Regions from separate parts of the Paenibacillus sp. plas6 genome, predicted to be linked through region 1. Evidence: a T-box and tRNA genes for the amino acid it is inferred to sense, from the RefSeq annotation. Region 1 holds a T-box; the other holds one or more tRNA genes.
The links. The T-box of region 1 lies ahead of tyrS (tyrosine--tRNA ligase). A T-box ahead of a tRNA ligase gene usually reads a tRNA of that ligase, here a tRNA-Tyr.
Positions count from the first base shown of each region.

Region 1 (5,451 bases):
ATCACAGGATGAACACGGAAACGATTAATCGTACGGTAGCAAGGTTCATAGCCTTGAGCTAACCACATCATCCGAATACTGTCTTTCGTAAGAGCTTCAATTTTACGACCAGAAAAGGCAGATTGAGTGTAGCCGCATAGAATGATCTTGAGCATCATGCGCGGATGATAGGCTGGACAACCGTCACGACGAACAAACGAACGAAACGCTTCATCTGGAATACTTTCGACCAAATGATGAATGGCAAATGCGATATCATGTTTATCTAATTTAACTTCTAAATTTAGAGGCAAAACTAATTGATTCATGTTATAATCTTTAAACATAAGGAACACCTTTCTTTTGAAATTTTTGGGGTGAGATACTTAAATTTTAACAGAAAGTGTTCCTTTTGTATGTAAAAAATGAACTCCTGGCATTCTACTTTGTAGAGCACCAGGAGTTTTCTTTCATTTAGCTGGGTTTTGTCCCAGCCTCTATTTTATACCACTTAATTGTCGAAAAATTTAATCTTTAATTTCAAGTATTGATTTCTGAAACATTCTGTGCAATAATAACAAACGTGCTCGACGAAATCTGTTGTGCCGCTTTAGCTCAATTGGTAGAGCAACTGACTTGTAATCAGTAGGTTGGGGGTTCAAGTCCTCTAGGCGGCACCATTTTTCCAATCGTCACTTTCATATTGTGGCACTTATATTGCGCCGCTTTAGCTCAATTGGTAGAGCAACTGACTTGTAATCAGTAGGTTGGGGGTTCAAGTCCTCTAGGCGGCACCATTTTGACTCATTCTTCTTCTCCTTATGGCGAAGAAGTTTTTTTGTTTTCATTTTATTTTTAATCAATAAAAATAGCTGCTTCTTCTCCCTCTTAGGATTTAGAAACAGCTACGAATTGATTTATTCATCTTTATCCCATTTCTTGGAGTATGCTTTTTTAGTTACCCATAATGTAATCCAAGTTATTATGGCAATAATAATTACACTAAAAAACCATACGGATCCAGGTACATCTGCCACAATGCCCCCTCCTTTCCTGTGCTATACATAGTGTACACTAAAACAACTGTACTATTGTTAAAAAATATGAACAATATATGAAAAGGATGATAAATTATGGGTTTTCAACTGGATTTAATGGAAAATAAAATCGAGTTTTATGAAGCGTTTTCACTTCAAGAGCTAGAAAATAAAATAGCTCAGCAAATCGATAATAACAAGGCACTGTTGCTTGAACCTTATAGCGTCACTCATCAAGCAACATTTCACCCATTACATGAAAAAATGCTCTATACCGCTGTCGTTCACTATAAGCTTCGCAGACAGTAAATTTCAGACCGAGAACAAGTATTTTTTCAATTGAGCTCCAACTAATAATTGAAGGAAACATTTAGTTATGGCTAGAAGCTCCTCCAGCTATGTGAGCTTCTAGCCATTTTCTATTATTCCTCGATACGTACAAGGCTGTAGTTTTTCTTACCTTTGCGGATAATAATAAATTTACCGCCAATTGCGTGCTCTGCTGTTACAACAAAGCTCAAATCATTAATTTTTTCTCCGTTCATGGAGATAGCACCATTGGATACATCTTCACGAGCTTGACGCTTTGATGGCTCAATGCCTAGATCAACTAACCAATCAACAATGTTCTTGGATTCTTTCGTTGCTGTATATGTCGGCATTTCTTTAAAACCTAGCTCAATTTCTTCTGCAGTTAGCGAAGCAATATCACCACTAAATAGTGCAGCGGTAATACGTTTTGCCTGTGCTAGCGCCTCTTCTCCGTGAACAAAACGAGTCATTTCTTCAGCTAACGCTTTTTGTGCTTCACGCTTATGCGGCTCAGTAGCCACTTTTTCAGCTAACTCATCAATTTGATCTTTTGTTAGGAACGTAAAGTACTTCAAATATTTAATGACGTCGCGGTCATCAGTATTTGCCCAAAATTGGTAGAATTCATATGGCGTAGTCTTTTTCGGATCAAGCCAAACAGCGCCGCCAGCAGTTTTACCAAACTTTGTTCCATCAGATTTCAGCATAAGAGGAATCGTTAAACCGAACGCTTTTGCTTCTGCGCCTTCCTTCTTACGAATCAAATCAAGTCCTGCTGTAATATTTCCCCATTGATCTGAGCCGCCAATTTGCAATTGCACATCTTCATGACGATATAAGTGTAAAAAGTCAATTGACTGAAGAATTTGATAAGAAAATTCCGTGAAGGAAATACCGCTCTCTAGTCGACTTGCGACTACATCCTTCGCCAGCATATTATTTATACTGAAATTTTTACCGAAATCTCGTAAAAACTCAATAACATTAATTTTTGAAATCCAATCATAGTTATTTACTAATCGAACTGCATTATCGCCTTCAGTAACAAACAGCTTTTTCATTTGAACCGTTAATGCATCAACATTCGCTTGAATTTGCTCAAGCGTTTGCAGTGTCCGCTCAGAGGTACGTCCACTAGGATCTCCAATCGTACCAGTAGCACCCCCAATCAAAATGACAGGACGATGACCAGCAAGCTGGAATCTTTTCAAAATAATAAACGGAATTAAATGTCCAATATGCATGCTGTCTCCGGTAGGGTCAATTCCGCAGTATAAAGAAACCGACTTTTCCTCAGTTAATTTGCGCAAGCCTTCAGCATCTGTCTGCTGATTAATCGCACCGCGCCACTCCAATTCTTCAATAATATTCATCTAACCACCCCTATATTTTGTTTAAATAAAAAACGTCCCTTTCTCTGATCAGCAGAAAAAGGGACGATGATTCACCGCGTTACCACCCAAATTGCATAGTATATAGTATAATCGTACTATGCCACTCATTGCGAAATATCGGTCGCTAAGCCGCTTGGCATTACCCAAGTACTCCAGAGTGTAATTCGTAAACTTTGCATGTATCAGGTTCCATCGCCCCCTGACTTTCTAGAACAGCGGCAAAGCTACTACTTCGCTCCTTCATAGTATTACATATTAGATTACAGACAGTATAGCCAATCATAAATTGATTGTCAACCGAAAATAAACTCTTTAAAATTTACATTAACTTTAACTGCATATATTGTGATTTATGGTACACTTAACACTATAGTCATATTTTCCTAATTGGAACTGACATGAATGGATTCAACTCTAACAACATATATCACTCTTATTTGTGTGTCAGGTGTTTTTAATTTTTTTCTTTGTACGTATGCTTTCTTTCGCAAGAAAGATATTCAAGGTGCCAATACATTTATCGTATATACACTATCCCTCTGCGTCTATTGCTTTGCCTATGCGATTGGCTTAACAAGCAGCACTTTGGAACAGGTTATGTTTTGGACAACAATTGAATATATAGGAATGCCAATCTCAGTTCCTCTTGGGTTATGTGTTATTATGCAATGCTTAGGCAGGAGGATAAAGCTTCGCTATTTATTCATCTTATTTGCAATACCAATGATTACTTTTATCCTAGTTGCAACAAATTCGTATCATCATCTTTATTACAAATCGATAGTGGAACATCCTCAATACGGACTGCCATTTGTCGAAATTGAAATTGGGCCTTGGTATGTGGTACAAGGAGTTCTTACGTTTGGCTGCCTATTGTATGCGATTATTATTCTATTCATGAGATTAATCGTAACGAAAAAGGGCTCGCGCGCTACAATCGTCGTTTTACTTCTAGGTCAGTTCATTCCGATGATTACAGCTTTCCTTTATTTAATTGGTGTAACTCCTGCTGGTATCGATCCTGTACCGATCGTTATCTTTATTTCCTCTGCTCTCTATATATGGGCGGTTCTATCTGAAAATATGTTATCACTCATCCCAATCGCCAAAGAAACGATATTTGATAATATGAGCGAAGGAGTAATTGTGTTAGATCGTAATCAGCGATTAGTTGATTATAATATACGAGCTAAATTTATGTTTCCACAATTAAAGAAAGGAATGATTGGTTACAGTGTAAATCAGTTATGGAAAGATCTCACAGGAGCAAACGTACCGAACTATAAAAATAACCCTCATAAAATCCATGAACTTTCCTTAATAAGTGAAACTGGACCTAAACATTTTCAAGTACGAACTTCATTAATTAAACAATATAACAATAAGATCGTAGGTAGCCTTATGATGTTTATTGATGTTACAGAGCTCAAACAACTACAAGGTGAATTAGAGCAGCTGGCATTTTATGATGGCTTAACTAAGATATATAATCGTACGCATTTTTTCAAGCTGGTCAATCAACAGCTTAACGATACCGAACAAACTGTTCCTGTTTCGTTTGTTTTATTAGATGTTGATCGATTTAAATCAGTTAACGATAACTATGGGCATGATATGGGCGACCGTTTGCTTATTCATATAAGTGGCTGCTGCAAAAAACTATTGCCAGACAATGCGATCTTAGCTCGATTTGGCGGTGAAGAATTTGTGTTCGCTCCAATCAATTATAATCTTGATCAAGCAGAACATTTTGCTGAAATCTTAAGACAGTACGTAAGTGATCATCCGCTGAAAGCAAATTACCTTGAATTAAAAGTAACAGCAAGCTTCGGCGTTGCCGAGGTGGATCGACAAGCAGAGGATACATTGCAGGTAGCATTAATTCATGCCGATCAAGCACTATATCGTTCTAAGCGTAATGGCCGGAACAAGGTTTCCGTTTATGAAGAAGTGTCTTAAATTTAATGCTAGTGTTAAGAAGGACGATAGTGTAATGTCAATACACTAGCATTTTTATGCAAATATAAATTGAGACAATTAATCATTTATTTTCCTTGCCAGCGTATTAGGTAAGCAACACTCATAAAAAGTAAATGGCAAATGCGACTAGTGAACTGCTCTAAGGATTAAGCATTTTTCATCATTTGCTCAAAGCTTCTTAATGGTTTTACAGTATTATTCCTTGCCCTTGCCGCAATGGAAAAGGCTTATGGACATATCAGAACAGCAGAGCGACATATACGGGCAATGGAGGGCGTAATTGTATCAATTGAAGGTACAACCCTTGCTCATTTATTACGATTGCGAAATACTGTTAAATAAACGCGGTGGACTAGGATTGCCTGGGAACATCGACTATGAATCAATTTAAGTTATCATATATTCAATTTTTCATTCACTGGCATACCTATATTTACTAGTGGATTGCTGCAATAAAATTAACTATAATAATGACATAGATATTTCGGACAAGCGCCTAAATTATTTATAAAAAATTAGTGGTATGGCAACCACTTTTTCAAGGAACCTTTCTGATGAAAGGTTCTTTTTTGTGCAGCTAAGCAAGACTTGAACCTATCAGCTATCGCTCACTAAATGATTTACATAAGTGCGCATTTTAAGCCAGCTTCTTTACTGTTAACTGTTTTCTGGTATTGAAGCCACAATCAGTTCTTTTCCTACAGTAGATTGATCTACTATTGCTTTAAGCATAACTTGAGCAACATCAG
Region 1 is NZ_CM170151.1:3,897,891-3,903,341, reverse strand. It holds partial or broken gene AC2TDL_RS17195 (IS1182 family transposase) at 1-326, opposite strand, end outside; tRNA gene AC2TDL_RS17190 (tRNA-Thr) at 584-659, shown strand; tRNA gene AC2TDL_RS17185 (tRNA-Thr) at 701-776, shown strand; gene AC2TDL_RS17180 (DUF2536 family protein) at 1,113-1,325, shown strand; gene tyrS (tyrosine--tRNA ligase) at 1,439-2,701, opposite strand; T-box leader at 2,758-2,975, opposite strand; gene AC2TDL_RS17170 (histidine kinase N-terminal 7TM domain-containing diguanylate cyclase) at 3,125-4,681, shown strand.

Region 2 (5,451 bases), 2.2 Mb from region 1:
GAAAGCGTAATATTGCGCTTAATATCTTCAATTAAAATTAATCCATATTCTTTACGGTCTTCAGTTACATAAGCAATTCCTGCTTCGATTGCATCACTTATCGACTTAATCTGTAAAACTTTGCCGTCCTTCTTAATTTCTCCGCTCTTTTTAATGCCGTAGCTTTCGCCAAATATACTCATCGCAAGCTCAGTCCGTCCTGCACCCATTAAGCCTGCAACCCCAACAATTTCTCCTCTTTTTATATGAAAATTGACATTATCTATGACGATTCGTCCTGCTTGTGTAGGATGCTGTACAGTCCAATTGCGAACTTCAAAGAATGTTTCGCCGATATTCGCATGTCTTGTCGGATAACGTTGCGTTAAGTCGCGTCCAACCATCCCTTTAATAATTCGTTCCTCGGTAATTTCATCTTTATCCATATACAGCGTTTCTATCGTTTGACCATCGCGCAAGATTGTAATCGCATCTGCTACCTTCATAATTTCATTAAGCTTGTGAGATATTATGATTGAAGTTAATCCCTGCTCCTTAAACTGCAGCAACAAGTTCAGCAAGTTTTCACTATCCTCTTCGTTCAGAGCGGCAGTAGGCTCATCTAAAATAAGCAGCTTAACCTCTTTCGAAAGAGCTTTCGCAATTTCCACCAGCTGCTGCTTACCGACCCCAATTAAACCGGCTAGTGTTGTTGGATGTTCAGATAAACCAACCTTTTCTAGCAGTTTCTTTGTTTCGCGCTCAGTTTCATGCCAATTAATGATTCCCTTCTTTGCTCGTTCATTGCCTAAAAAGATATTTTCTGCAATCGATAGCAATGGAATTAGTGCCAGCTCCTGATGAATAATAACGATTCCTTTTCGCTCGCTATCTGATATATCTCTAAATTGGCAAAGCTGGCCATCAAAGAATATTTCACCTTCATAGCTTCCTGATGGATATACACCGGATAGCACCTTCATTAACGTTGATTTTCCTGCTCCATTTTCCCCCATAAGTGCATGAATCTCACCTTCACGCACCTTTAAGTTCACGTTATGAAGTGCTTTTACACCTGGAAATGTTTTCGTAATACTCCGCATTTCTAAGATTATCTTTTCCAATCGACACACTCCCATTTCTATAGAATGGATAGGAATAGAAATGACTTAGTAATACGTGATTACCAAGTCATTTTTTTACTTCACCTATAATTAAAAGTCACTTTCTGAATAATAGCCTGAATCAATCAACACTTCTTTGTAGTTTGTAATATCAACACTTACAGGTTCAAGAAGGTAAGATGGAACAACCTTCACACCGTTATCATAGGTTTCTGTATCGTTAACTGTCGCTTCTTTACCTTCTAACACAGCCTCCGCCATAGAAACTGCTACTTTAGCTAGCTCTCGAGTATCTTTGAAGATTGTAGATGTTTGTTCACCTGCAATAATCGATTTTATAGATGCAAGCTCTGCGTCTTGACCTGTAATGATTGGCATAGGCTTATCTGCTGAACCATAGCCAACTCCTTTAAGTGAAGAAATAATACCGATACTAATGCCGTCATATGGAGAAAGTACAGCATGTACGAGATCCGTTGTGTAGTTTGCGCTTAGCAAGTTATCCATGCGCGCTTGTGCAGTTGCACCATCCCAACGAAGAGTTGCAACTTGCTCCATTTGTGTTTGACCGCTCTTTACAACTAATTTACCGCTGTCGATATACGGTTGTAGTACACTCATAGCTCCATTAAAGAAGAAGTATGCGTTGTTATCATCAGGTGAGCCAGCAAATAGCTCAATATTAAATGGTCCTTTCCCTTCTTTTAAACCAAGCTTTTCTTCAATATAGCTTGCTTGTAACACGCCAACCTTAAAATTATCGAACGTTGCATAGTAGCTAATATGAGGAGTATTACGAATTAAACGGTCGTAGGAAATTACTGCAATCTTTTCATCTGCTGCTTTTTGTAATACTTCTGTTAAGGATTCACCGTCAATCGCTGCAATAACTAATACGTCTACTCCTTTCGTAATCATGTTTTCAATCTGTGAGACTTGGTTTTCAATAACATCCTCTGCGTATTGCAAGTCAACCTTGTAGCCGAGTTCTTCAAATTTCTTCTTCATATTGTCTCCGTCAGCAACCCAGCGTTCAGAAGATTTCGTTGGCATCGCAATACCAACACTCCCCTTACCGCTGCTTCCGCTTGAGGAACAAGCAGCAAGTACTACAGTCAGTAAAGTAACAATCATCATTACGGCTATTTTTTTCATTTTGTAACCCCTTTCAATTTATCGTTACACTAATAGTGTAGTTTCCAAAGGTTTACATGTCTTTCCAATAAATTAGCTAATATTTATAATTTTTTAACGTGCATAAAATGAAAAAGAGTGGCTTGAAACAAGTTTGCTTCAAGCCACTCTACCGTTATTATTAAGTTTACAGATTAGCATGATCAATAGTATTTAAAACAAAAAAAGAGAGTTACCTCTCTAGTTTGTAAAAAATGGTGAGCCATGAAGGACTCGAACCTTCGACACCCTGATTAAAAGTCAGGTGCTCTACCAACTGAGCTAATGGCTCTCAATTAAGAGAAAATGGTGGAGGCTGATGGATTCGAACCACCGAACTCGTAAGAGAACAGATTTACAGTCTGCTGCGTTTGGCCACTTCGCTAAGCCTCCACAAATTAGTGGTGGCTCGGGACGGAATCGAACCGCCGACACGAGGATTTTCAGTCCTCTGCTCTACCGACTGAGCTACCGAGCCACATTTTTATAATTTTTTTGCATTAAAATGGCGGAGCTGACGAGATTCGAACTCGCGTTCTCCTGCGTGACAGGCAGGCATGTTAGGCCTCTACACCACAGCTCCGCATTAATGGTGGAGGATGACGGGATCGAACCGCCGACCCTCTGCTTGTAAGGCAGATGCTCTCCCAGCTGAGCTAATCCTCCATATGGTAGCGGCGAAGGGGATCGAACCCCCGACCTCACGGGTATGAACCGTACGCTCTAGCCAGCTGAGCTACACCGCCACATTTTTTCGACTTGTCCATATTACTGAATAATCATGGACTTGTCAATAGTTTTACTTACAATAATGTAAGTTTTATATTGAAGGTTTGCACCTTCAAAACTGGATAGAAAGTTTCTCATCTTACGAATCATTTAGGATAAGCCCTCGACCGATTAGTACTGGTCAGCTCCATGCATTGCTGCACTTCCACCCCCAGCCTATCTACCTCGTCGTCTTCAAGGGGTCTTACTACTTGGGAAATCTCATCTTGAGGGGGGCTTCACGCTTAGATGCTTTCAGCGCTTATCCCTTCCGTACTTGGCTACCCAGCGGTGCTTCTGGCGAAACAACTGGTACACCAGCGGTACGTCCATCCCGGTCCTCTCGTACTAAGGACAGCTCCTCTCAAATTTCCTACGCCCGCGACAGATAGGGACCGAACTGTCTCACGACGTTCTGAACCCAGCTCGCGTACCGCTTTAATGGGCGAACAGCCCAACCCTTGGGACCTACTTCAGCCCCAGGATGCGATGAGCCGACATCGAGGTGCCAAACCTCCCCGTCGATGTGGACTCTTGGGGGAGATAAGCCTGTTATCCCCAGGGTAGCTTTTATCCGTTGAGCGATGGCCCTTCCATTCGGTACCACCGGATCACTAAGCCCGACTTTCGTCCCTGCTCGACTTGTGGGTCTCGCAGTCAAGCTCCCTTCTGCCTTTACACTCTTCGAATGATTTCCAACCATTCTGAGGGAACCTTTGGGCGCCTCCGTTACGCTTTAGGAGGCGACCGCCCCAGTCAAACTGCCCACCTGACACGGTCCCTTCGCCCGATTCAGGGCGACAGGTTAGAACTCCGATACGATCAGGGTGGTATCCCAACGGCGCCTCCACACAAGCTGGCGCTCATGCTTCCTAGGCTCCCACCTATCCTGTACAGATCGTACCAAAGTCCAATATCAAGCTGCAGTAAAGCTCCATGGGGTCTTTCCGTCTTGTCGCGGGTAACCTGCATCTTCACAGGTATTAAAATTTCACCGGATCTCTCGTTGAGACAGCGCCCAATTCGTTACGCCATTCGTGCGGGTCAGAATTTACCTGACAAGGAATTTCGCTACCTTAGGACCGTTATAGTTACGGCCGCCGTTTACTGGGGCTTCGGTTCATAGCTTCGGCTTACGCCTAACCATTCCCCTTAACCTTCCAGCACCGGGCAGGCGTCAGCCCGTATACGTCGTCTTACGACTTTGCACAGACCTGTGTTTTTGCTAAACAGTCGATTGGGCCTTTTCACTGCGGCCCCCTCGGGCTATTCACCCTACCGGGGCACCCCTTCTCCCGAAGTTACGGGGTCATTTTGCCGAGTTCCTTAACGAGAGTTCTTCCGCGCGCCTTAGCATGCTCTGCTCGCCTACCTGTGTCGGTTTGCGGTACGGGCACCTTCGTCTCACTAGAGGCTTTTCTTGGCAGCCTGAACTCATGACCTTCGCTACTGCAATTTTCGCTCCCCATCACAGCCCAGCCTTTCGATGAGCGGATTTGCCTACTCACCAGCCTCACTGCTTGGACGGACATCCATCAGTCCGCGTCACTATCCTTCTGCGTCACCCCTTCGCTCAAACAACTACGGTGGTACAGGAATTTCAACCTGTTGTCCTTCCACTACGCCTTTCGGCCTCGCGTTAGGTCCCGACTTACCCTGAGTGGACGAGCCTTCCTCAGGAACCCTTAGGCTTACGGCGGATAGGATTCTCACCTATCTTTTCGTTACTCATACCGGCATTCTCACTTGAATACAGTCCACCACTCCTTACGGTATGACTTCAACCCGTATTCAACGCTCCCCTACCCAATTCGTAGGCTTCACTTCAACTTCGATGGTTTGTGTTTAGCTGAAGAACATACATTTAGTCGAATTCTTGAACAACCTTAGCGGTTGATTTCGACGAATGTTAATCGTCGCTAAACACTTCTTCAAAGAAGAAGTGAAACCTACGACTTGCCATAGCTTCGGCGGTGTGTTTAGCCCCGTTACATTTTCGGCGCAGAGTCACTCGACCAGTGAGCTATTACGCACTCTTTAAATGGTGGCTGCTTCTAAGCCAACATCCTGGTTGTCTGTGCAACTCCACATCCTTTCCCACTTAACACACACTTGGGGGCCTTAGCTGATGATCTGGGCTGTTTCCCTCTTGACAATGGATCTTAGCACTCACTGTCTGACTCCTGGATATATATCAATGGCATTCGGAGTTTGACTAGACTTGGTAACCCTCGCGGGCCCCGCACCCAATCAGTGCTCTACCTCCATGATACTCGACTCCAAGGCTAGCCCTAAAGCTATTTCGGGGAGAACCAGCTATCTCCGAGTTCGATTGGAATTTCTCCGCTACCCCCACCTCATCCCCGCACTTTTCAACGTGCGTGGGTTCGGGCCTCCAGTGCGTGTT
Region 2 is NZ_CM170151.1:1,726,748-1,732,198, forward strand. It holds gene mmsA (multiple monosaccharide ABC transporter ATP-binding protein) at 1-1,103, opposite strand, end outside; gene chvE (multiple monosaccharide ABC transporter substrate-binding protein) at 1,194-2,258, opposite strand; tRNA gene AC2TDL_RS07670 (tRNA-Lys) at 2,493-2,568, opposite strand; tRNA gene AC2TDL_RS07675 (tRNA-Tyr) at 2,584-2,669, opposite strand; tRNA gene AC2TDL_RS07680 (tRNA-Phe) at 2,679-2,754, opposite strand; tRNA gene AC2TDL_RS07685 (tRNA-Asp) at 2,783-2,859, opposite strand; tRNA gene AC2TDL_RS07690 (tRNA-Val) at 2,867-2,942, opposite strand; tRNA gene AC2TDL_RS07695 (tRNA-Met) at 2,946-3,022, opposite strand; rRNA gene AC2TDL_RS07700 (23S ribosomal RNA) at 3,157-5,451, opposite strand, start outside.
Region 2: it has a tRNA-Tyr gene. The T-box ahead of tyrS (tyrosine--tRNA ligase) is inferred to sense a tRNA for this amino acid. The anticodon was not compared.